One region of the Moritella sp. F3 genome, then DNA from elsewhere that is predicted to be linked to it. Evidence: predicted binding sites of a transcription regulator. Region 1 holds the regulator's gene; each other region holds the start of a gene.
The links. Region 1 encodes NrdR, which represses ribonucleotide reductase genes. Its sites were predicted from a motif close to AAACACNANATNTNGTGTTT; they were not measured.
Positions count from the first base shown of each region.

Region 2: the regulator NrdR is predicted to act here: its motif matches at 4,846-4,865, upstream of nrdD (anaerobic ribonucleoside-triphosphate reductase).
Region 3: the regulator NrdR is predicted to act here: its motif matches at 4,646-4,665, upstream of nrdA (class 1a ribonucleoside-diphosphate reductase subunit alpha).

Region 1 covers NZ_BLRL01000012.1:32,539-40,776, forward strand. The annotation lists gene ribE (6,7-dimethyl-8-ribityllumazine synthase) at 1-44, opposite strand, end outside; gene ribBA (bifunctional 3,4-dihydroxy-2-butanone-4-phosphate synthase/GTP cyclohydrolase II) at 247-1,356, opposite strand; gene JFU56_RS17230 (riboflavin synthase) at 1,405-2,070, opposite strand; gene ribD (bifunctional diaminohydroxyphosphoribosylaminopyrimidine deaminase/5-amino-6-(5-phosphoribosylamino)uracil reductase RibD) at 2,070-3,371, opposite strand; gene nrdR (transcriptional regulator NrdR) at 3,397-3,846, opposite strand; gene JFU56_RS17245 (DUF4124 domain-containing protein) at 4,032-5,192, opposite strand; gene JFU56_RS17250 (hypothetical protein) at 5,350-5,655, opposite strand; gene glyA (serine hydroxymethyltransferase) at 5,995-7,248, opposite strand; gene torD (molecular chaperone TorD) at 7,575-8,228, shown strand.
Region 2 covers NZ_BLRL01000005.1:34,368-42,605, reverse strand. The annotation lists gene trpS (tryptophan--tRNA ligase) at 1-71, opposite strand, end outside; gene JFU56_RS10300 (D-2-hydroxyacid dehydrogenase) at 318-1,271, shown strand; gene JFU56_RS10295 (FAD:protein FMN transferase) at 1,336-2,235, opposite strand; gene JFU56_RS10290 (DUF3570 domain-containing protein) at 2,289-3,572, opposite strand; gene JFU56_RS10285 (DUF4266 domain-containing protein) at 3,563-3,775, opposite strand; gene JFU56_RS10280 (TlpA disulfide reductase family protein) at 3,864-4,379, opposite strand; tRNA gene JFU56_RS10275 (tRNA-Ser) at 4,536-4,626, opposite strand; gene nrdD (anaerobic ribonucleoside-triphosphate reductase) at 4,932-7,067, shown strand; gene nrdG (anaerobic ribonucleoside-triphosphate reductase-activating protein) at 7,152-7,658, shown strand.
Region 3 covers NZ_BLRL01000001.1:476,417-484,654, reverse strand. The annotation lists gene JFU56_RS02130 (DUF692 family multinuclear iron-containing protein) at 1-530, opposite strand, end outside; gene yfaE (class I ribonucleotide reductase maintenance protein YfaE) at 808-1,083, opposite strand; gene nrdB (class Ia ribonucleoside-diphosphate reductase subunit beta) at 1,083-2,213, opposite strand; gene nrdA (class 1a ribonucleoside-diphosphate reductase subunit alpha) at 2,305-4,578, opposite strand; gene ubiG (bifunctional 2-polyprenyl-6-hydroxyphenol methylase/3-demethylubiquinol 3-O-methyltransferase UbiG) at 5,234-5,932, opposite strand; gene gyrA (DNA topoisomerase (ATP-hydrolyzing) subunit A) at 6,193-8,238, shown strand, end outside.

The sequences.
Region 1 (8,238 bases):
ATTTTTGCTTCTGGAGCAGGAACATTTCCTTCGATAACTTTCATGTGTACAAATCCTATATCACGGCACGTAAATTTACGGCCAATTTTAATTATTGAGAATCGACTGACGAAAGGGCTCGGATTGTACCAAGCTTTCGTCAGCAAGCAAACTTATTCTACGACTATCGCTAAAACTTCTGCGATGGCTATCTATATAACTTATTCGACGTCTATCTATTAAATTTATTAGCCGACAAGCTAATACTTATTTAGAGATGTATTCGACAACTTCCAAGCCAAAGCCTGATAGTGAATGGTAACGTTTGTCTGAGCTTAATAGCTTCATTTTAGACACGCCCATATCAGCTAAAATTTGTGAACCCACACCAACGCGGCGTGATGTACCCTGCCATTTTGCTTTTGGCTGTACATCGCCTTTATCTTCTTGCGCAAATTGTTTCACTTTTTCGATGATATCGTTAGAGTTTTCTTCGTTACCTAAGATCACCATCACGCCACCATCACGGCCGATACGTGCCATTGCATCATCCAATGACCACGAGATCTTGCTCGCGCGATCAGTACGCAGGATATCAGTCATGGTATTTTGTACATGCACACGTACTAATGTTGGCTGCTCAGCAACAACATCACCTTTACATAATGCATAATGAACTTGATTATCGATAGTATCGCGATAAGTCACTAAGTCAAAATCACCGTGTTCAGTTGGTAATTTACATTCCGCAACGCGTTCAATCGTTGTTTCATTGCTATTACGGTATTCAATTAAGTCAGCGACTGTGCCTAATTTAATGCCATGTTTTTCAGCAAAAATTTCTAAGTCAGGACGACGAGCCATTTCACCGTCATCTTTTAAGATCTCAACAATCACACCAGCAGGCTCACAACCCGCTAAACGTGCAAGATCACAACCCGCTTCAGTATGACCTGCGCGTGTTAGTACACCGCCGTCTTGCGCTGCAAGTGGGAAAATGTGGCCAGGCATTACAATATCAGCTGGTTTAGCATCACCAGCGACTGCTGATAATACCGTTACTGCGCGATCCGTTGCAGAAATGCCGGTCGTCACGCCTTCAGCCGCTTCAATAGAAACTGTGAAGTTAGTTGAGAATTGCGCCGTATTATCTTGAACCATTAAAGGTAACTGTAATTGAGCTACGCGTTCTTTGGTTAATGTCAGACAAATTAGACCGCGACCGTGTGTCGCCATAAAGTTAATCGCCTCTGGCGTTACTTTGTCTGCCGCCATGATCAAATCGCCTTCATTTTCACGATCTTCATCATCCATCAAGATAACCATTTTACCTAGGCGGATGTCTTCAATAATATCTTCAATACGACTTAGTGCCATGTTCATAGCCCCTTAATAACAATTAAAAACTGAACGTGAATAGATGTTTTACTTTAAAAATCCATTACTCGCAAGAAAATCCATGGTGATACCTTGTTCAGGCGTGCTTGACTCAGCCGCTTTATCACCTAGCATGATCCGCTCTAAATAACGGGCAATAACATCTACTTCTAAATTAACTTTACGACCGACGACATAACTTTCTATCGTTGTTTCTAACGCTGTATGCGGTACGATCGTTAATTTGAATTTAGCGCCGTCAATTTCATTAATAGTTAAACTAATACCATCAATGGTAATTGAACCTTTTTCGGCAATATAACGGGCTAATTCATTTGGAGCTTGTAACCAATACTCAGTCGCACGACCAAGTTTAGCTATATTTACAATCTCGGCAACACCATCAACATGACCACTGACTAAGTGACCACCAAGACGTGTGCTTAAGGTTAATGCTTTTTCTAAGTTTACCTTATCACCAATTTTGTAATGCGCAAAACCAGAGCGCTTTATCGTCTCTAATGACACATCTGCGCGGTAGCCATTGCTTAGTAATTCAACAACTGTCAGACATACACCGTTCGTGGCGATACTGTCGCCAAGTTTTACATCACTTAAATCAAGCGAGCCACTGTCAACAGTGATACTCACATCTGCGCCTTTTGGCGTTAAACCAGTGAGCGTACCCACGGTTTCAATAATTCCTGTAAACATTAGTATTCCGGTTTTGCTGTAATGCGAAGATCGTCACCGACCTGCGTGATATCGGTAAAGCTAAACTTAGGCACTTGCGCCATCTCAGTTAGCTCGCTTAATACTGCTAGTCCTCTGGCACTATCACCCATAAGTTTCGGCGCCAGGTAAATAATTATCTCATCCACCAGCTTATTTTCAAGTAATGCACCTGCTAATGTTGCACCCGCTTCAACCCATAGGTCATTAATATCCTGCAGTGCGAGCGCCGTCATTAACTGGTTTAGATCTATGTTATGGTGACTATCTTGCTTTATTTCAATTCGTGACACAGATTCATTCACTAATAACGCCGCTGTAACCGGGTCATGTGCTGCGCCATTAGCACTATTTTCGATATTCTTATTAACACCATTAACGAGTAGTATCTGCCCTGGCTGAGCAAATAGCTTTAATTCCGTAGTCGATGATGCAATATGCCCATCGAGTCGGCCATGATTATCCAGAATCACTCGGATAGGTTGACGTACTTGATGCTCAGGTGGTTTATGAAGAGATAAAGGATAGTCGGCTTGGCTTGCGCCTAATTCGCTATAACGCACATTCAGTGACGCATCATCCATCATCACCGTGCTTGCAGTAGATAAGATAGCACTAGATTGGGCACGATACACTTGCACATCATTACGCGCAGCAGGACCGGTTATCCATTTACTTTCGCCATTTTTCAATGCTGTACGCCCATCGAGACTCGCCGCCATTTTCAGCCGTACAAAAGGACGTTGTTTTTGCATGCGTAAAATAAAACCAGGATTGAGAGCATGGGCTTCCTCTGATAACAAACCAATGCGTACTTTAATACCTGCGGCTATTAATATCGCAATGCCCTTACCTGCTACTTTTGGGTTTGGGTCAACCATGGCAATCACAACTTCGTTGACATTAGCCTTAACCAAGGCCGCAGCACAAGGTGGCGTTCGGCCATAATGACTGCAAGGTTCTAATGTCACATAACAAGTTGCGCCCTGTGAAGCGCTATATTCAGCACTATCGACGGCATTCTCAACTGCAATATCAGCAGCCTTTAGTGCATGAATTTCTGCATGCGGCTCTCCCGCACGTAAATGAAAACCTTCACCGATGATATTATCTGCTTTTACCAGCACACAACCAACATTTGGATTAGGTGCAGTGGTAAAACGGCCTTGTTGTGCAAGTGCGATCGCACGTTGCATGTACAGGCTGTCTACAGTATTAAATTGACTGGTTGAGATAAGGTCTGCCACTAACAGGTCTAACTCAGGGCGCGATGAGATTGGCATAATCAATGAGAACTCAGGTATCAGGTTATTTGTCGAGTTTGGCTATTTCTTCATTAAATTCTTTTACATCTTCAAAAGAACGATAGACAGAGGCAAAACGTACATAAGCGACTTTATCGAGCTTTTTCAGTACGTCCATCACCAGTTCACCGAGAAAACTAGATTCAACTTCACGTTCGCCAGTGGCTCTTAAACTCGATTTAATTTGATTAATACCGAGTTCAATTTGCTCTGCGGCAACCGGACGTTTTTCTAACGCACGATAAATACCATTAACTAACTTATCTTCGTTAAAAGGTTCGCGTTTATCATCTGTTTTAATGATACGCGGCATTACTAATTCGGCCGTTTCAAAGGTAGTAAAACGTTCATGACATTTCGCACACTCACGGCGGCGACGCACCTGATGGCCTTCAGCCACAAGACGAGAGTCGATAACTTTAGTTTCAGTCGCAGAACAAAATGGACAGAACATAAACAATCCTATTGAATAATATTATTCTGAGTCTATCGTTAAACAGCAGGCGGGTACAGAAAAGTGCAGATAAATTAGCGGAATTAATAAATAAGTTAACAAATTGTTGAATAATCAGTCGGTTTTAAATCATCTTATTGTGAGATCAAAGTGAGATAAAAAACCGACCCATATATTGAGGCTGCTTATTCGGCGTTACGGTTTACTTCGTTTACAAACTGACTAGATACTTCTATACCTTGTCTATCAAGCTGGTTTGTACCCGCGCCAAGTAAAGGTAAGCGCGCATTGTGATTGTAGCTTAATCGACTCAGCATTAATGCCGAGTTAACTTGCTTTACAGATGGTGCTTTATTTTCTGAAGGTGCTTTATTTACTTTGCTACGACTGCTACTAATTTCACTTTCAATCGCTTTAATTTTATCAGCGCTGTGTATTAATTCTTTATTTTTAGCTGTCGCGCTAACACTGCTCTTCGAAGAGGCCTTGATGTTCGACTTAGCTAACACAGCTCCAGATTTTCTGGTCGAGTCACTCTTATCCTTCGCTAAATGCGCTCTAAATAGCTTTTTATTGATTTCAGCTAAAAATTTATTCTGCACCAGCTCAGGGGGCAATTTCAACTTTTTGTTAGCAGTAATGTTACTCCCTATTGTCGCTTTATTTTGGCTCGCAATCATCATTGGCTCATCAATAACCTGTGTTTGCTTGTTACGATTTAGTTTCTTTTTAATACCCGAAAGAAAAGCGTTATTAGGTTTTGATTTCTGTTCAATGGATCTTAAAGGCGCAGGCTGAATGATTGGTGCTATTTTTGCTATCGCGACAGGTTCTACATTGACAACACGTGGGCTTGATTCGATGTGGCGTTGGCGTTTTAATTTATTTTGAATACCAGCTAGGAATTTATTAGTTGTTTTACGCGGTTGCTTCATGGCAACGTTAGCAACGGCATTACGATCTGGAACTGAAGTTGATACAAGTAAGGCTTGCTGACGGGCGAGTTGTTGTTCAATCAAGACTAACTGAGGATCTCGTCGTGTTAAAACCTTATCTACTTGGCGTTCAACGCTAGCATTAGCAACTATATCATCAAGACCATCGAGTAAGTTACTCGCTTTAGTTGACGATAAATCATTTACCACATCATCCATATCAGCTTGCTTACGACTAGCTCGACTTTGTGCTGCATTTTTTTCCACTATCTGACGTGGGAACTGACTGTAATGCATCGCACCATCGGCATCGCGCCAACTGTATACCTTCGCAAATGTTGAATAGCTCATTGAGCCACATATTAACGCTAATATTAAACGTTTATAATTACCGATTGAATTCAGCATCATCCCTTATACCTCACCCTATTTATACAGATACTTGAGCATTCCTTCTCAAATATTGATCATGTTGCAAATATGTTAACACTTGTACGCTGTATTAAAAACTATCAAGTTAGATTTAACCCACCCACTTCACAATATAAAATCAAAACCGTGATACCCGTTATGAGCAGCTAAATATCAACGTATTGAATACGCGATGAGCATCAGAATAACGATTAGTAAGTTCCGCTAACTTACCGTATTTACCACAATGCTCTTTAGCCATATCAACGACTTCTATTGTTTGAAACTGACCGATCTGGTATTCAAAAGATGCACCATTTTCAGTTTTTGTTAATACGTCAACCGAGCTACAACCGGTGACGACAGCAGCGACTGTTACAGCGAACGCTGTAATGCATATACCTTTACATATTCTATGGGCTCTTTTTTTTGGTAGTGTGTTCAGTAGCAATGTATTCATCATATTTCCCATCCTTGGTCTATGAAACGGATCAGCTGCTGCGATAAAACTGACGTTTATGACCGCTTATCATATGCTGACAAGATAATAAAAAAGTATGGAAATAGCATGGTTTTTGGTATGAGGGAGAGCATTAGTCGTGATGACATAGCCTAAGATAATAAATGTTCAATTTGAATGGTACAATTTTAGTGGCGTTATTTTTAGACATAAAAAAACCGTAAATGACTAGCTTAAAACCTTATTCAAGTTAAGCAGCATTTACGGTTAACAAATTAATCATTTTTATAAACCCTTAGGCTTATGATTAATTTTTGTATATAAGCTTATTTATAAACAGGCCTATTTATATACAGGATAGTCTGCACATAGCGCTTGTACGTTCGCACGTACTGTCGCAGCTACATCTTCATTACCGATGTTATCTAATACGTCACACATCCAACCAGCAAGTTCACCGGCTTTATCAGCTGGGATACCACGGCGAGCAAGTGCTGGAGTACCGATACGCAGACCAGATGTAACAAATGGTGAACGTGGATCGTTAGGCACCGAGTTTTTGTTTACTGTGATATGTGCATTACCCAGCGCCGCATCAGCTTCTTTACCTGAGTATTCTTTGCCAATCAAGTCAACTAAGAATAGGTGATTTTCAGTACCGTTAGAAACGATTTTGAAACCACGTTCTTGTAATACTTCAACCATGCTTTTCGCACAATCAAGTACATTCTGTTGGTATACAGCGAATGCTGGTTCCATCGCTTCTTTAAATGCAACCGCTTTAGCAGCGATAACGTGCATTAAAGGACCACCTTGACCACCAGGGAAGATTGCTGAGTTTAATTTTTTCTCAATCGCTTCATCTGCTTGTGCAAGGATAAGACCGCCACGTGGACCGCCTAATGTTTTATGCGTAGTAGTCGTTACAACATGCGCGTGCTTCATTGGGTTTGGATATAGACCTGCAGCAACTAAACCTGCTACGTGTGCCATATCAACGAATAGGAAAGCACCTACTTTGTCTGCGATTTCACGGAATTTAGCCCAATCAACCACACCAGAGTATGCAGAAAAACCTGCAACAATCATTTTTGGTTGATGTTCAATCGCTAACGCTTCAACTTCAGCATAATCTAGTTCGCCAGTTTCAGGGTTGATACCGTACTGAACTGCGTTATAGATTTTACCCGAGAAGCTTACGCTTGCACCGTGTGTTAAGTGACCACCATGAGCAAGACTCATGCCTAGTACAGTATCACCTGGTTTAACTAATGCCATGTAAACAGCAGCATTTGCTTGTGAACCAGAGTGTGGTTGTACATTCGCGTAATCAGCACCAAACAACTGCTTAGCACGTTCGATTGCTAAAGACTCAGCAATATCAACATACTCACAACCGCCATAGTAGCGTTTGCCTGGGTAACCTTCTGCATACTTATTAGTAAGCTGAGAGCCTTGAGCTTCCATTACGCGTGGGCTTGTATAGTTCTCTGAAGCAATAAGCTCGATATGGTCTTCCTGACGAGTTACTTCTTGTGTCATTGCTGCCCATAATTCTGCATCATAGTCAGCTATATTCATATCACGTGTAAACATCCGTTTTCTCCTGATTGAGATCATACAAGTTGGTCAGTTAACTTTACACTCGCCATTAAATACAACATCCGGCTAGTAAACTTAACATATAATTAGTAGTCTTAACATTTTACTAGCAAAGCTAAAATTTAGCTAGCAAAGCCAAACTGGAGCACATTGTAACGTGAATGTTGCCGACTTCCTACTAGAATGCCTTGAGAAAATTTCAATTTTGCGTGAAAACACTGCATTTTAAATTAACTTTGATCAAAACTGACTCCCCGGTTAAATTAATTCCGCTATAATGCAGCCCAATAAACAGTACTCAACCCTATTTGGAGAAAACAATGGATGAATTAACTCAACTATGCCAGACCCGCTCAGAGATCTACTGGTGGCTTTCAACAACACTAGCAGCAGAATTAAGCGATGAACAATTGGGCCAGTACCAGTCTGCTGAGATCCAAGGTTTCTTACAAGGCCTAGCGGCAACACCAGCGTTAACAGCATCTGTTGAAAAGTTAATTAGTGCATTAGCCGCTGCAAACCTACGTAACGATGCGCGTTTAGAGTTATGTGCAGACTATGCCCAAGTATTTTTAGGCAACAGTAAATCATCTGCGCCACCCTATGAGTCTGTATTCACCAGTGAAGAAGGTCATTTGATGCAAGAAGCGTATCAGCAGATGACGGCCCTGTTAGAAGAGCACAACATCAATATCAGTGACAAATACAGCGAGCCAGCTGATCACATTGCGATCCAGTTAGATTTCATGGGTAACTTGATCTTAAAAACATTGGATTCTGAATCGGAAGAGCAGATCCGTGCTAACTTCGCTATGCAGCACGATTTTTTACAAACGCACTTACTTAACTGGCTAGGTGATTTTGAAATGAAAGTGAAAGGCTGTGATAAATTTGGCTTTTATGCTGCGGTAGTAGAATTGTTATTAGCATTCGCGCAGCTAGATTCAGATTGGTTAGAAACTGAATTAGATTAATTTCTATTTA
Region 2 (8,238 bases), on a different contig from region 1:
TTTTGGTTTGAATGAGATGCTTGATTTAAATTAGACGTTTGGTCTAAGTGTAATGATAGGTTATTTTCCATTGTATATCTCCAAGATAGATTACCGGAGACATACATACTTTATTCATCAGTAGCCATCCGGCGATCTGTGAACAAAAGTATTCAACACCGCTCTTATAGAAGAGAGTGCCACCAAGATGTTGTGATAAGTGCAAAAATAGGTTTTAATTTCATTAATTAAAAGTATCAGCCTGCGGAAATTAGCGCAAGCAGTATTTCAATCTACTTTGAACCTTAACCATTAACTATCAAATTGGACTTGCTTGCATGGAAACTATCGTCTTTCTCGACCGCTCTACGATCCCAGAACATATTACTATCCCCCAACCTAATATTGATTATCAGTGGCGAGAATATGCGGCAACAACGCCAGAGCAAGTGATTGAGCGCCTGCAAGATGCCAGCATTGTAATTACTAACAAAGTAATTTTAGATGCGCAACGATTAAGCCAGTGCCCACAGTTAAAAATGATCGCGGTAGCGGCGACCGGCACCAATAATATTGATTTGGATTATTGTCGTCAGCACAACATCACAGTGAGTAATATTCAAGGCTATGCGACTAATTCCGTGCCAGAGCATGTATTAGCCATGATGTTTGCGCTAAAACGAAATCTAGTGGGTTACCATCAAGATATTCAAGCCGGTGTTTGGCAGCAGCAAAAACAGTTCTGTTTCTTTAGCCATCCTATTTCTGATATTGCGGGATCTACGATAGGTATTATTGGCAAAGGTAGTCTAGGTAATGCAGTGGCAACATTAGCCAAAGCACTCGGCATGACGGTACTTTTTGCTGAGCGTAAAGGGGCGAATAAATGTCGTGAAGGCTACACTCTGTTTGAATCAGTCTTAGCACAAGCGGATGTACTGACACTACATTGCCCACTTGCAGAGCAAACGCACAATATCATCAGCAGTGACGAATTTAAGCAGATGAAGAGTACTAGTGTGTTAATTAACGCAGGACGTGGTGGTCTGGTTGATGAGGTCGCGTTAGTCGATGCATTACTTACTCAGCAAATCGCTGGCGCAGGTGTTGATGTATTTACTCAAGAGCCTGCGGATGGCAGCAATCCACTAATTGCGAACGCTCATTTACCGAACCTGATCTTAACGCCACATGTCGCTTGGGGGTCTGACTCAGCGATTCAAACCTTGGTAGATCAGTTAATCAATAATATCGAACAGTTCGTGGCAGGTATACCACAAAACCAAGTTTAACTTTCTAGTTATAAGTAGTCTTGTGATAAATAGCCTTGTTATAAATAATCTCATTGGCATTGAGCTATAACCAGTAACGGCAATCTTGCGCTTTCAAGAAGTCTTCAGCGAATTCACCTTGTAATAGCGCGATGGTTGCCAGCATCCCCGCTTGTACGCAGTTTTGTGCATACACAGTGACTTGAGCAGGTCCATCAGCAACCGGATAGCCTGTTTGAGGGTTTAAGATGTGGCTATAACGCTGACCGTCAACATCAATAAAGCGCTGGCTGTTACCACTACTCGCTAAACCACCTTTGCCTAAGCTAACCATCAGTTTACTTTTACCAAGATGTTGCGGATCTTCAATAGCCACTTGCCAGGCTACCCCATTACGACGTAATCGATTAGCGTAAATGTCACCACCAAAGTTAACCAAAAATGCACTGTCGATTTGTTGCAATCGCATTTCATTTTCTAATAACAGCGCAACCTTATCAACAGCGTATTCTTTGCCAATACCACCAAGGTCAACTTGCATGCCTGCAGGCAAGGTTAATAGCGGGGCTTGCCATTGCACTTGTTGCCAACCGATATGGGGTAATAAGGCGTTAATATCGACGTCACTTGGCAGCGTTGTTTGTTGCTTAAAATGCCACAACTTACCCAGCGCCCCAGCACTGATATCAAATAAACCATCACTCAATCGAAAACATAAATCAGCTAAATTAATCAGTTTTACCGTTTCATCATCAAGCTGTACAGTCCTACCCTTAGCATGATTAAGACTAGCAATAATATTGCCATCACGAAAACGACTGTATTTAACTTCAATGCGTTTTGCTTCTGTATAGGCGAGCGCAACAAGACGATTCGCTTGCGCGGCATCCACATCATCCAATAATATCTGACAGGTGCTCGCCATGACCACAAATTCACCGAGCCAGTGATCGACTTGTCGCGTTAAGTTATAAGCTTTACCCAAACTACTATCCCTCTTACACTCTGACGATACTTAGAACGATGTTAGAAGCGCTACTAGAAGCGATAGAAACTCTGTAGCATGATGGCACTTTTATCAGGATAGAGATCAACCCCCGTCATACCCACGCCTTTCGCTAATGATTCATCACCCGATACTTGCGTTAAGTAATATTCCAGTCGCACGCTAAACTCATTACCTGCAACCGGAAAGCCATACTTCAAGCCAATAGTATAGGTTTGCAGTTCACCCAAGCGATAATCCGCAGTCATGTATTCTGGTATAGGTTGACCGTCATCAAGATAAACCCGATAGAAGTCTGCTGCTTGTTGATTATAATAACGAATATGCGGTTCAATAAAGTGGCTGTTCGCCAGCGACATACGCCATTTACTATCGATGGTATGCGAGGCCATCCCCCAATCATCCCAAAAATAACGATAACTGACATCTAATACTTGCCCAGACGGTTGCAGGTTATATTTGGTACGCCAAAACAGGCTTTGCTTGGTGCGCTGATCTGGGCGGTTTTCATAGACATAATCATTTGCCCAACCGTCGCTATCAATCACTGACAATATTTTAAACGGGTCGGTTTGATAACCGCTAACATCACTAATCGAATAGTTTAATTGCATTAGCGTCTGCCGGTTAATCACTTGCGTTAACCCCAACAGCAGATCTAAAGTTTGCTTCGTCTCACTGTCCTCTAAACGATTATCAGGATCATCGACAGGCGCTCCTGGATTAGGAATACCACCTTCTGGCTCAATGGTATCGTATGCATAAGAAAAGCCGACAGAAGCGGTGGTATTACGATTATTAAAATCACGTGCCAGCGCACTGTTAATCGATAGCGCAAGGTAATCATATTCTTTAGACACGTTTGCACCTCCAGAATAAAGCCACTGGCGGTTGAGTTGTTGTTGATATTGAGAACTGAGGGCAACGCGAGTATCTTTAAAGGTATCATCAAGCGGCGTATCACCTGCAGCCGTAGTGTAGGTTCCATTACCAGAAGGCCGGGTGAAGGTTTGCGCTCTATTTTGAGCCACTGCGCCGTTGGGTGAGGCGCCAGTAAGCACATCAATCACACCTTTAACATTGATACTACGTTCGTCATCAATTTGCTTAGTAACAGAAAGTGCACCTTCATAAGCTTGCACTTGGTCGTCACTTTCGGCATAAATAAGTAACCCCAGATCAACATCCCAGCTATCAATCTCAGAGACTTCAGGGGTAGATAGTTCGGCCATGGCAGGAGCCACCAGCGCGCATGTCGCTGCGGCAAGGGTCAGCGAAATGTTAGCAAAGGTTTTGCTCTTACACTTTAGTTGCATCCACAACCTCCACCAGCAAAACTACCGCCGCCACTAGAACCTTCTTTACTAAAATAAGTATGGTCGTCAAATCCCATTTCCATTGGGTTTTCTGCAAGCTGCATTTCCGGTTTAGCCAGCAAGTCACGCTCCCAAGGTTTGACCCCGAGTGATGAACACGCAGTTAAACTCAACATACAGGCTAATAATAAAATCCGTCTCATAAGCCGCTCCAAACATTAAATAAACTATTACTTATATAAGTTGTTTCCACTCACTTACTTCTATCAACTCTGTTCTACCTGCACATCATTACGGTAATAACGATAAGATCTCTGCTTCGTATTTGTCTAATTCGGATAATCTAAAACCAACGTGCTTATACACAATTTCACCTTGTTTATTAAGTATAAACGAATTCGGTAAACCCATGACTTCATACTGCTCCGCGACAACGCCTTGTGGGTCAAAGGCGATAGTCAGTTTATTTGGATAGCGTGTTAAGAACTTCTTCGCGAGAATTGCTTCTTGATCCATATTAATGGCGATAATTTCAAAACCTTGTTCGCCATATTTTTCAACCATTTCATCCATCCACGGGAACGAACGAATACACGGCGTACACCACGAGGCCCAGAAATCGACCAGCACAACTTTACCGCGATAATCAGCAAGGTTTATTTGGCTATTATTAACACCGGGTAATGAAAAATCAGGAGCAAGCTTTGCATTATTTTCAGCAAATACCGCGGTTGAAAAAACAACACTGATAATAATAGAAGTAGCAATAAAAAAGTCGCGAAGACGGTAACAGATAGATTGATTCATAAACTGAATTCTCAAATAGGCTGAATAGATGTCTGGCTATAATAGTGAAGTTAACTGAGGATTAGTGAAAAAAATGTTGATTATGTGAAAAACAGATATAAAAAAACGCTAACCAGTTACTATAAATAGTAATCAATTAGCGTTCTCTTGAATGGATGGCGGAGGAGGAGAGATTTGAACTCTCGAGGAGCTATTAACCCCTGCTGGTTTTCAAGACCAGTGCATTCGGCCACTCTGCCACCCCTCCGCAGCAATGGAGCGAATATTAGAGCAACCTCTTGAAGTTGTAAAGCTTTATTCATAATAACTATTACACTGCTCATTTTACGTTTAAATATCGTTCAAAAATAAACTTACAACAAAAATAATGCCATTTCTTGATCAAGAATACATCCCGAATAAATCCTAACCCAGGCGTAATAATTCTTGATCGAAATCAATACACCAAAAACAAACTTCAAGCCTAATACACAACATCTTGTGCCACTGCCAAATTCAATGCCTATATATAGTGTCACATTATGATTTTAATTTTGCCTTAAGGAGTATTTTGTGGATCTATTTGTCATCAAACGAGATGGTTGTCGTGTGCCGTTCAACATTCAATGCATACAAGACGCTATTTACGCTGCAGCTAAGTCAGTGCAACAAGAAAACCGTGATTATGCGGCCAATATGGCAAATAAAGTACACCAGCTCCTTATTCAACAAGACGTCTCTAGCGAACATGCTATTGAGATCCACACAATTCAAAACACCGTTGAAGATGTGCTGATGCAAGAAAGCAATAAACTCATTGCTCGCGCTTACATCGAATACCGTCATCAACGTGATATTGCCCGTGAAACACAGAGCATCCTGACTAACGAAATTAAAGGTCTTATTGAGCAAAGTAACGAATCACTGTTGAATGAAAATGCCAATAAAGACAGTAAAGTGATCCCAACTCAACGTGATCTACTTGCTGGTATTGTTGCCAAGCATTATGCCAAGCAACATATCTTACCGCGCGATATTGTTCATGCTCATGAAGCTGGCGACATTCATTATCACGACCTTGACTATGCCCCGTTCTTCCCGATGTTTAACTGCATGCTGATCGATCTTGATGGTATGCTGACGCGTGGATTTAAAATGGGTAATGCTGAAATTGAAACGCCAAAATCAATTACTACAGCAACCGCTGTTACCGCACAAATCATTGCACAGGTAGCCAGCCATATTTACGGTGGTACCACGATCAACCGCATTGACGAGATCTTAGCACCTTACGTGACAGCGAGCTTTGATAAAAATACCCAACTAGCCGAAGAATGGTCAATACCAAATAAAGCAGAGTTTGCACGATCACGCACTGAAAAAGAATGCTTCGATGCATTCCAGTCACTAGAATATGAAGTAAACACCTTACACACCGCAAACGGTCAAACACCCTTTGTAACTTTCGGTTTTGGTTTAGGTACTAGCTGGGAAGCACGTTTAATTCAGCAGTCAATTCTTAAAAATCGTATTGCTGGCTTAGGCAGAAACCATAAAACAGCCGTATTTCCAAAACTGGTGTTTGCCATTAAAGATGGTTTAAACCATAAATCAGAAGATGCCAATTACGATATCAAACAACTGGCACTGGAATGCTCAACTAAGCGCATGTACCCAGACATCCTAAACTATGATCAAGTCGTTAAAGTAACGGGTTCGTTTAAAACCCCGATGGGTTGCCGCAGTTTCTTAGGCACCTATGAAGAGCAAGGCAAATTAATTCATGAAGGCCGTAATAACTTAGGGGTTGTTAGTCTTAATTTACCGCGCATTGCCATTCAAGCAAAAGGGGATGAGTCACGCTTCTATCAATTATTAGATGAGCGTTTAATCCTGTGTAAGCGAGCACTCGAAACCCGTATTTCACGTCTTAAAGGAGTCAAAGCACGTGTTGCCCCTATCCTTTATATGGAAGGAGCTTGCGGCGTTAGACTAAATGCTGATGATGCCGTATTAGATATTTTCAAGCATGGTCGCGCCTCTATTTCTTTAGGCTACATCGGCTTGCACGAAGCGATTAATGCACTATTTGGTAATGCTACTCACCCTTACGATAGTGAAACCTTGCAGCAAAAAGCCATTGCCATGCTTAGCCACATGAAAACCAGTACTGAACAATGGACAGCAGAAAGCGGTTATGCGTACAGCTTATACGCCACACCGAGTGAAAACCTGTGTAGCCGCTTTGCTAAATTAGATAAGACCACGTTTGGTGATATCAAAGACGTCACAGATAAAGGCTATTACACCAACAGCTTCCATTTGGATGTTGAAAAACAAGTGAATCCATACGATAAAATTGATTTTGAAATGCCCTACCCACCTGTTAGTAGCGGCGGCTTTATCTGTTATGGCGAATACCCCAATATGCAGCACAACGTCGAAGCGTTAGAAGATGTCTGGGACTATAGCTATTCACGTGTGCCTTACTACGGTACCAATACACCTATCGATGAATGTTACGAATGTGGTTATACCGGTGAATTTAGCTGTACCAGTAAAGGCTTTACTTGTCCTAAATGCGATAACCACGACATTGCCAAGGTATCTGTAACACGTCGAGTATGTGGTTATCTAGGTAGCCCCGATGCACGTCCCTTTAACGATGGTAAACAAGAAGAAGTAAAACGCCGCGTTAAACATTTATAATGATGGAAACAATAATAACTCGTCCGACCTCAGTTTAATCAACTAGCTAGTCAATGCCTCATTGGCTAGCGTTTAAGAGTAGCTATGCATTATTCCCAATATTATCCAGTTGATGTGATCAATGGTCCAGGTACGCGTGTCACACTATTTGTCAGTGGTTGCGAGCATCAATGTAAAGGTTGTTATAACCAATCTACCTGGTCACCTCGCAATGGTTCCGTCTTTACTCAAGCGATGGAAGATAAAATAATTAATGACTTGAACGATCCACGCATACGCCGTAAGGGCTTAAGCTTAAGTGGTGGAGACCCTCTTTATCTAGGTAATCTAGAACACATATTAAAACTTGTAAAAAGAGTTAAAAAAGAATGTGTTGGAAAGAACGTATGGCTATGGACTGGCTATACTATAGAGCAACTAACACCAGAACAAAAAATGGTAGTGCAATATGTTGATTATCTAGTTGATGGTAAATTTGAGCAGTCGTTATCTGATCCAGCACTTCAGTTTAGAGGCAGTAGCAATCAACGTATTATCACTATTCTCCAAAATGAGAATATTGCCGAATTTACATATAGCATCGAAAAATAAACACCTGTAAACCATAATGAAAAGTTCACTGATACCGCTATCACGAGCAAATATTCTAATTAAAAATTATAAATTGTAAAAAAGTTAAATTCAGCATTTAATACTTTAGTGATACAAATTCACTATGGAACAAATATTCTAATCTTAAAGTCCTAGAGCACACTATTTCTTAGTTAATGAGATAGGTTGAGGGCTTAATAACCCCCTCCTTCCAAAGTCATTTAAAATTAATTATTTTTGACATTAATCACATTAAACAGCGCATCAATATAGCTAGAAAATATCCTTTTTTTATAATGTTTAAAACAAAAGTATGAATGTTTATGGTCATCGCATTAACAGAGAGCCACCAACACAATAAAACATACACATAAGGCATTGATATTAAAGTGCTAATAAAAACCGATCAATGTAACACCCCAAAAATAAACGAAAACAAATAAGACTTTGAATTAGCAATCTAAAATAAGTATTACTTTTAACTGTACGCGCCAATACTTGTTAACAAAATGTAATTAAGTACACTTTAAACTTGTAAAAAATCAGCATGATTATGATTTAAAAAAATCAAGTTTTTACA
Region 3 (8,238 bases), on a different contig from region 1:
ATATGTACATTATTGATATCAAGCAATAATGTACAGTTAGTCGCAGCTTGTAGCTCAATCAAAAAGGCAGCTTCAGTTAACGTATTATTTTTGTGTTCACTATAACAAGCTGGATTTTCGATCGCGATAGCTTGCCCTAAAATGTGCTGAACTTGATCAACACGGGCTATCACATGTTTTAAGTTTTCTTCAGTGTAGGGTATGGGTGACATATCACTATAATGTTGACCTGCGATGGAACTCCAACCCAAGTGCTCTGATACTGAAAATGGCTTATAGCGGTCGATAAGTTTTTTAATATTATGCACATGCAAAGGATCAAGTAATTCGTTAGAAGAGAGGGCTAAGCCCACACCGTGTAAACTGATTGGATAGCGTTCACTGGCTTTATCTAAATAATAAGTCGCTTCAGAATTAATCTCGAAGTGATTCTCACTGTGCACTTCGAGCCAGCCAATATCGACATGTTTATTGGTGAGTTGCTCATAATGTGCTGGACGCATTCCGATGCCAACTAAATCATCTAACATAAAGTTGTCCTATTTTAAGGGGTGGAACTTATAGGTTGTGGAAGTTCTTGTACGCTATATATAAATGCTTATAGCTTATTGAAAGGAGTATGGGTAAGGTTTTATGGTTTTGCAAAGTAAATCACACCCAATCTTGTAAGCTATTGAGTATTGAATAATAAGGGATGAAAAAATCAACGTTTGATCACGATATAAAAAAGCCCTAACGTGGTTGTTCACGTTAAGGCTTGATGTTTTATAGGTGCTAATACGGGGTAATTTACAACTGCTAAGTATATTATGCTGCAACCGTTGTGGTCGCGATAACCGCAAGTGTAATATCCCCATTAGCTTTGCAGCAGCAAGGTAATATAGAATCTGGTGCTACAGCTGCTAATGGTTCGTTCGTATAGGTAACAGACCCTGATGTGATCGTTGTTCGACAAGCGCCACAGTAGCCTTGACGACACTGGTATTCAATTTCATGACCAGTGCGCTCAAGCGTATCAAGTAGGGAGCTATCTTGTGGTAAAACCTGATAGTCCCCGGACTCTGTTCTTAGTATCTTCGACATTATAGAACGAATGTACCGATGTCTTCATGGTTGATTTCAGCATTAATCTGGCCCACTAAGTATGAACTGATTTCTGATTCTTGTGGTGCAACCTGTACGTTATCAGATACTAACCAAGCGTTGATCCATGGTAGTGGATTGCTTTTCACTTCAAACGCTGTTGGTAAACCAACGGCAGCCATACGTGTATTAGTAATGTATTCAACATAATCACAAAGAATGTCTTTATTCAAACCAATCATAGAACCATCTTTGAATAAGTATTCTGCCCATTCTTTTTCTTGTTGTGCTGCATCAATAAAGATTTGCTGTGTTTCTTGGAAACATTCCATTGAGATCTCTTGCATCTCAGGATCATCTTTACCGTCAGCCATCAAGTTTAGAATGTGCTGTGTACTCGTTAAATGTAATGCTTCATCACGTGCAATAAGCTTGATAATTTTAGCATTACCTTCCATTAATTCACGTTCAGCGAAAGCGAAAGAACAAGCAAAACTAACATAGAAACGCACAGCTTCAAGTACGTTTACTGATACCATTGCTAGATATAATTTCTTTTTCACATCTCGCTGTTTAATGACGATTGTTTCGCCATTAATCACATGCGTACCTTCACCAAATTGATGTAGTAGTTGAGTTGCATTGATTAAGTCATCGTAGTAACCAGCAATATCTTTAGCACGCTTCAGGATTTCTTCATTCGCTACAATATCATCGAACACTTCTGCAGGATCATTCACGATGTTACGAATGATGTGAGTGTATGAGCGAGAGTGAATCGTTTCACTGAATGACCATGTTTCAATCCATGTTTCTACTTCTGGTAATGAAACCAGTGGTAAAAAAGCAACGTTAGGAGAGCGACCTTGAATACTGTCTAATAACGTTTGGTATTTTAGATTACTGATGAAAATGTGCTTTTCGTGATCTGATAGTTGTTGATAATCAATGCGGTCTTTACTTACATCTACTTCTTCTGGTCGCCAAAAAAATGATAACTGACGTTCAATCAGCTTTTCAAAAATTTCATGTTTTTGTTGATCATAACGAGCCACGTTTACGGGTTGTCCGAAAAACATTGGTTCTTTTAATTGATCATTCTTAGTTTGGCTAAAAGTAGTGTAGCTCATTGGTCATCTCTGTTTTATACATAAAATTTGGCAGCCTAATAAGCTGCCAAATGAAAAGGGGGGGTTAATTCGGTGAGTGTAATGCGATCGTTTAGATCTTACATGCGCCGCCTTCACAACCTTCGTCTTCTTTAACTACATCTACGTCAGATGCGCCATCACGTGTGTTATGGTAGTAAAGCGTTTTTAAGCCGTACTTATACGCTAGCATCAAGTCCGTTAACAGCGTTGTCATTGGCACTTTTTGGCCTGGAAAACGTTGTGGATCATAGTTAGTATTTGATGAAATAGCTTGGTCGACAAATTTTTGCATCAAACCAACAAGTTGTAAATAACCAGTGTTATTTGGAATGTTCCAAAGTAGCTCGTAGTTATCACGTAGATTTTCGTAATCAGGCACAACTTGTTTCAAGATACCGTCTTTACTTGCTTTAATACTGATTAAACCACGTGGTGGTTCAATACCGTTTGTCGCATTTGAAATCTGGCTTGATGTTTCTGATGGCATCAATGCTGTTAGCGTTGAGTTACGTAAGCCGTGTTCTTGGATCTCGCCACGTAATGTTTCCCAATCTAGGTGCAATTCTTCATCACAAATCTCATCTAACGCTGACTTATAAGTATCAATTGGTAAGATACCTTGTGAATAAGTAGTTTCGTTAAATGCTAAACATGGGCCTTGCTCTTTCGACAAGTTCATTGATGCTTTCAATAGATAGAATTGAATTGCTTCAAATGTTCTGTGCGTTAAGTTATTTGCGCTACCGTCTGAGTATTTTACACCGTTTTTAGCTAGGTAGTATGCGTAGTTAATTACACCTATACCTAACGAACGACGTGCCATGGTTGATTTTTCAGCCGCTGGCATTGGGTAGTCTTGGTAATCAAGTAAGCTATCAAGTGCACGTACTGCTAAGTCAGCAAGGTTTTCTAATTCGTTTAAGTCTTTAATTGCACCAAGGTTAAATGCAGACAGTGTACAAAGTGCGATCTCGCCTTCTTCATCACCTGGGTGTTGCATTGGTTTTGTTGGTAAGGCAATTTCAAGACACAAATTACTTTGTCTTACTGGTGCGACAGCCGGGTTGAATGGGCTGTGTGTATTACAATGATCTACGTGTTGGATGTAGATACGACCTGTACTTGCACGTTCTTGCATCACTAAGCCGAACAGTTCGCTCGCTTTAATCGTTTGCTTACGAATTGATGGGTCTTGCTCATAAAGCGTGTATAGACGTTCAAATTCATCCTGGTCTTGGAAGAATGCATCATACAAACCATCAACATCAGATGGGCTGAATAAGCTAATGTCTTTGTTATCAATTAAACGTTGGTACATTAAACGGTTAATCTGTACGCCGTAATCAAGGTGACGTACACGGTTCTCTTCAACACCACGGTTATTTTTAAGTACTAACAGTGATTCAACTTCTAAATGCCATAGCGGATAGAATAATGTTGCCGCACCACCACGAACGCCACCCTGAGAGCAAGATTTAACCGCTGTCTGGAAGTGTTTGTAGAATGGAATACAACCTGTGTGGAAGGCTTCACCACCACGGATTGAACTACCTAATGCACGAATACGACCGGCATTGATACCAATACCTGCACGTTGCGATACATATTTAACAATAGAATTAGAGACAGCATTGATTGAATCAAGGCTATCGTCACACTCGATCAATACACATGAGCTGAATTGACGAGTAGGCGTACGTACACCAGCCATAATTGGTGTTGGTAGTGAGATCTTAAAGCTTGATGTTGCTTCGTAGAAACGACGAATGTAATCCATACGAACTGATTTATCGTAAGTCGCAAACAAGCTTGCTGCAACTAAGATATATAAGAACTGTGGGCTTTCGAAGATTTCACCAGAAACACGGTTTTGTAGTAGGTATTTACCTTCTAGCTGTTTAATCGCACCGTAAGAGAAGTTCATGTCACGCCAGTGATCAACAAACGTCTCCATTTCTTTAAATTCTTCAATAGTATAATCAGCAAGTAGATGTGCATCATAACGCTGAGCATCAACATTGATTCTTACGTGGTCATAAAGCGCAGGTGGCTCAAATTTACCATAAGCTTTTTTACGTAAATGGAAGACGGCTAAACGGGCAGCAAGATATTGGTAATCCGGCGCCTCTTCACTAATTAAATCAGCCGCAGCTTTGATCATGGTTTCATGTATATCTTCAGTACGAATACCATCATAAAACTGGATATGAGATTTCAACTCAACCAATGAGACAGATACATTATCTAACCCTTTAGCTGCCCATTTGATCACGCGATGGATCTTTTCAAGATCGATCGTTTCTTGTTTACCGCTGCGTTTTGTAACTAGTAAATTCTTATTCATTTAGCTGACTAACCTTAAAACAATGTTAAGAATGTTGCCACTAACACTAGTATTGATATTCTTGTTAATACACAAGATGTAGTGTTACCGTTTATTTATGCATACAAGATAGAGGCATAAATGACTTTTGGCAAGTGGCAGTAAACGGAATAACATGTGGATAATTTAGTGAGTTAGTAGCGACTTACATTCTGGCCTCAGTGATCAATTACGGTTAGCAAAAATCAACAGTTAAAGTGAAAAAAAAAAGAAAAAAAAGAGTTGCCACAGTTGTGTGAAGATCATCAAATAATTTGATTATATTTACAGCTAATTCGTTTAGAAAACTACCATGCAAGTAATATAGAGGAAATTTTATAGGTGGTCGTTATTCCCAACAATTACGTCATTTTATACGCAAGTAGTTTCATATTACCTACAAAGTAGATGATGGGGACTGGTGTGAAAATGTAGAGAATTGCTGAATGTGTAACGTTTATAGGACTGTATCTATGTAGTGCAGGATCTATCAGTACAGTGTTGATTAGGGGGAATCTCTTCGAACTATATTTATTAGTGGCACTAAATATAATAGAGGGGAAATTAAATAGAAGAGCAGAACGTAAGGTAACTATCCACCTAACAACAAGGTGCTGTTAGGTGAATATATACGATATTAATCGATAAGCTGTGTGTGCAGCATATAGTTAACGTCGACATTCTCGCCAAGCTTGAACTGGTCAACGACTGGAATGTAATGCAGACCTGTCATGTGGTGACAATATAAGCCTGATTGGTCAACCCAATGTAGCAGTTCAGAAGGACGGATAAATTTCTTATGATCATGCGTACCGTTCGGCATCATCTTCATAATTTTCTCTGCACCAACAATCATAAATAAGTATGATTTTAAATTACGGTTAATAGTCGAGAAGAATACATGGCCACCTGGTTTAACTAAGCGCATACAGGCATTAATTACAGAACCTGGATCTGGCACATGCTCTAGCATTTCCATACAAGTGATCACATCAAAGCTGTTTGGCTGTTCTTCGGCTAGTTCTTCGATTAACACTTGACGGTATTCAACATCCGTACCGGTTTCAAGTGCGTGCAATTTAGCCACGTTGAGGGGTTCTTTACCCATATCAACGCCTAATGCTTGTGCACCGCGGCGAGCCATACTTTCCGTTAAGATACCGCCACCACAGCCGACATCAAGTACTCTTTTACCGAATAGGCCGCCACTGCGCTCATCAATGTAGTCTAAGCGTAATGGATTTATTTGATGTAATGGCTTGAAGTCACCTGCTGGATCCCACCAACGACTAGCCATGGCTTCAAATTTAGCGATTTCCTGTTTATCTACATTCATACAAAGTCTTCTTGATACGTTAATAAGGTGAAAAAGAATAGGGCGAAAAATAAAATATGGGCACAGTATATAACGAGAAAATGATTTCAGAAGTATTATTTATGGGTCAGTGAATAAATAATTTGCGGGGCTGTTAATAAAAATTCGTCCAACCGAGTTAATTTTCTTATATATTGTATTTGCTGGTAAATATTATGCTAGAATGAATCTCTAAAAAATATAAATAAAAAGTAATTTAAAACTTAGGGGTAAAGGCTTATATGAGTAATTTAGCCACAGAAATCACACCTATCAATATTGAAGAAGAATTAAAAAATTCTTATTTAGATTACGCAATGAGCGTAATCGTAGGTCGTGCTCTTCCTGATGTTCGTGATGGTTTAAAGCCAGTTCACCGCCGCGTTTTATTCGCGATGAACGAATTGAAGAATGACTGGAACAAACCATACAAAAAATCAGCACGTGTTGTTGGTGATGTGATCGGTAAATATCACCCACACGGTGATACAGCTGTTTATGACACTATTGTACGTATGGCGCAGCCTTTCTCTTTGCGCTACATGTTGGTTGATGGTCAAGGTAACTTCGGTTCTGTTGACGGTGACTCTGCAGCAGCAATGCGTTATACCGAAATCAGAATGTCAAAAATTGCGCATGAATTACTTGCAGATTTAGACAAGGAAACGGTTGATTACGTAGCTAACTATGATGGCACTGAATTCATTCCGGAAGTTATGCCAACGCGTATCCCTAACCTATTGGTTAATGGTTCGTCTGGTATTGCCGTAGGTATGGCAACTAATATCCCACCTCATAGTTTAAATGAGGTTATTAACGGTTGTTTAGCATTAATTCAAAATCCAGACTTAAGTCTAGAAGAATTGATGGAATACATCCCTGGACCTGATTTCCCAACACACGGTATCATTAATGGTAAAGCTGGCATCGAGCAAGCTTACCGTACTGGTCGTGGTAAAATTCATATCCGTGCCCGCGCAGATATTGAAGTTAACGAACGTGGTAGAGAAACCATCGTTGTTCACGAATTACCATACCAAGTAAACAAAGCGCGTTTGATTGAACGTATTGCTGAGTTTGTAAAAGATAAAAAGATTGAAGGCATCAGTGCTTTACGCGACGAATCTGATAAAGATGGTATGCGTATGGTTGTTGAAGTTAAGCGTGACGCCGTTGGTGAAGTTGTATTAAACAATCTTTACGCGCAAACGCAAATGCAAGTTGTGTTTGGTATCAACATGGTTGCATTGATCGACAAACAACCAAAAATCTTTACATTAAAAGAAATGCTAGATGCGTTCTTACGCCACCGTCGTGAAGTTGTTACACGTCGTACTGTATTTGAACTGCGTAAAGCCCGTGAACGTGCTCATATCCTTGAGTCGTTAGCGATTGCACTAGCAAATATTGATGAAATCATTGCCTTAATTAAGCAATCGCCTACATCTGCAGAAGCAAAACAAGCCTTGATCAGCCGCGGCTGGCAGTTAGGTGATGTCGCTGCAATGTTAGAGCGTGCTGGTGATGATGCTGCACGTCCTGAATGGTTAGAAGCTGAGTATGGTATTCGTGAAGGTTCGTATTTCTTAACTGAAATACAAGCACAAGCAATTCTAGACTTACGTTTACACAAACTAACAGGTCTAGAGCACGAGAAGATTCTTAATGAATACAAAGAATTACTCGACGCTATTGCAGAATTACTATACATCTTGAATACGCCAACGCGTTTACTAGAAGTGATCACTGAAGAGCTGCAAGCTTCAAAAGATGCATTCGGTGACGAACGTCGTACAGAGATTTCTGCAAGCAGCGCTGATATTAACTTAGAAGACTTAATCGAACGTGAAGATGTTGTAGTAACACTGTCTCACGAAGGTTATGTTAAGTATCAGCCTCTTACTGATTACGAAGCTCAGCGTCGTGGTGGTAAAGGTAAATCAGCTACGAAGATGAAAGAAGAAGATTTCATCGAACGTCTGCTAGTTGCTAATACACATGATCATATTCTTTGCTTCTCAAGCCGTGGTCGCTTGTACTGGATGAAGGTATATCAATTACCGCTAGCTAGTCGTCAAGCCCGTGGTAAGCCAATTGTTAACTTACTACCACTGGAAGAAGGTGAGCGTATTACTGCGATCCTACCTGTGTCTGAGTTTGAAGATGACAAATTTGTCTTCATGGCAACAGCTAACGGTACAGTGAAGAAAACAGCATTAAGTGCATACAGCAAGCCTCGTGCTGGCGGTATCATCGCTGTTAACCTGAATGAAGGGAATGAACTAATT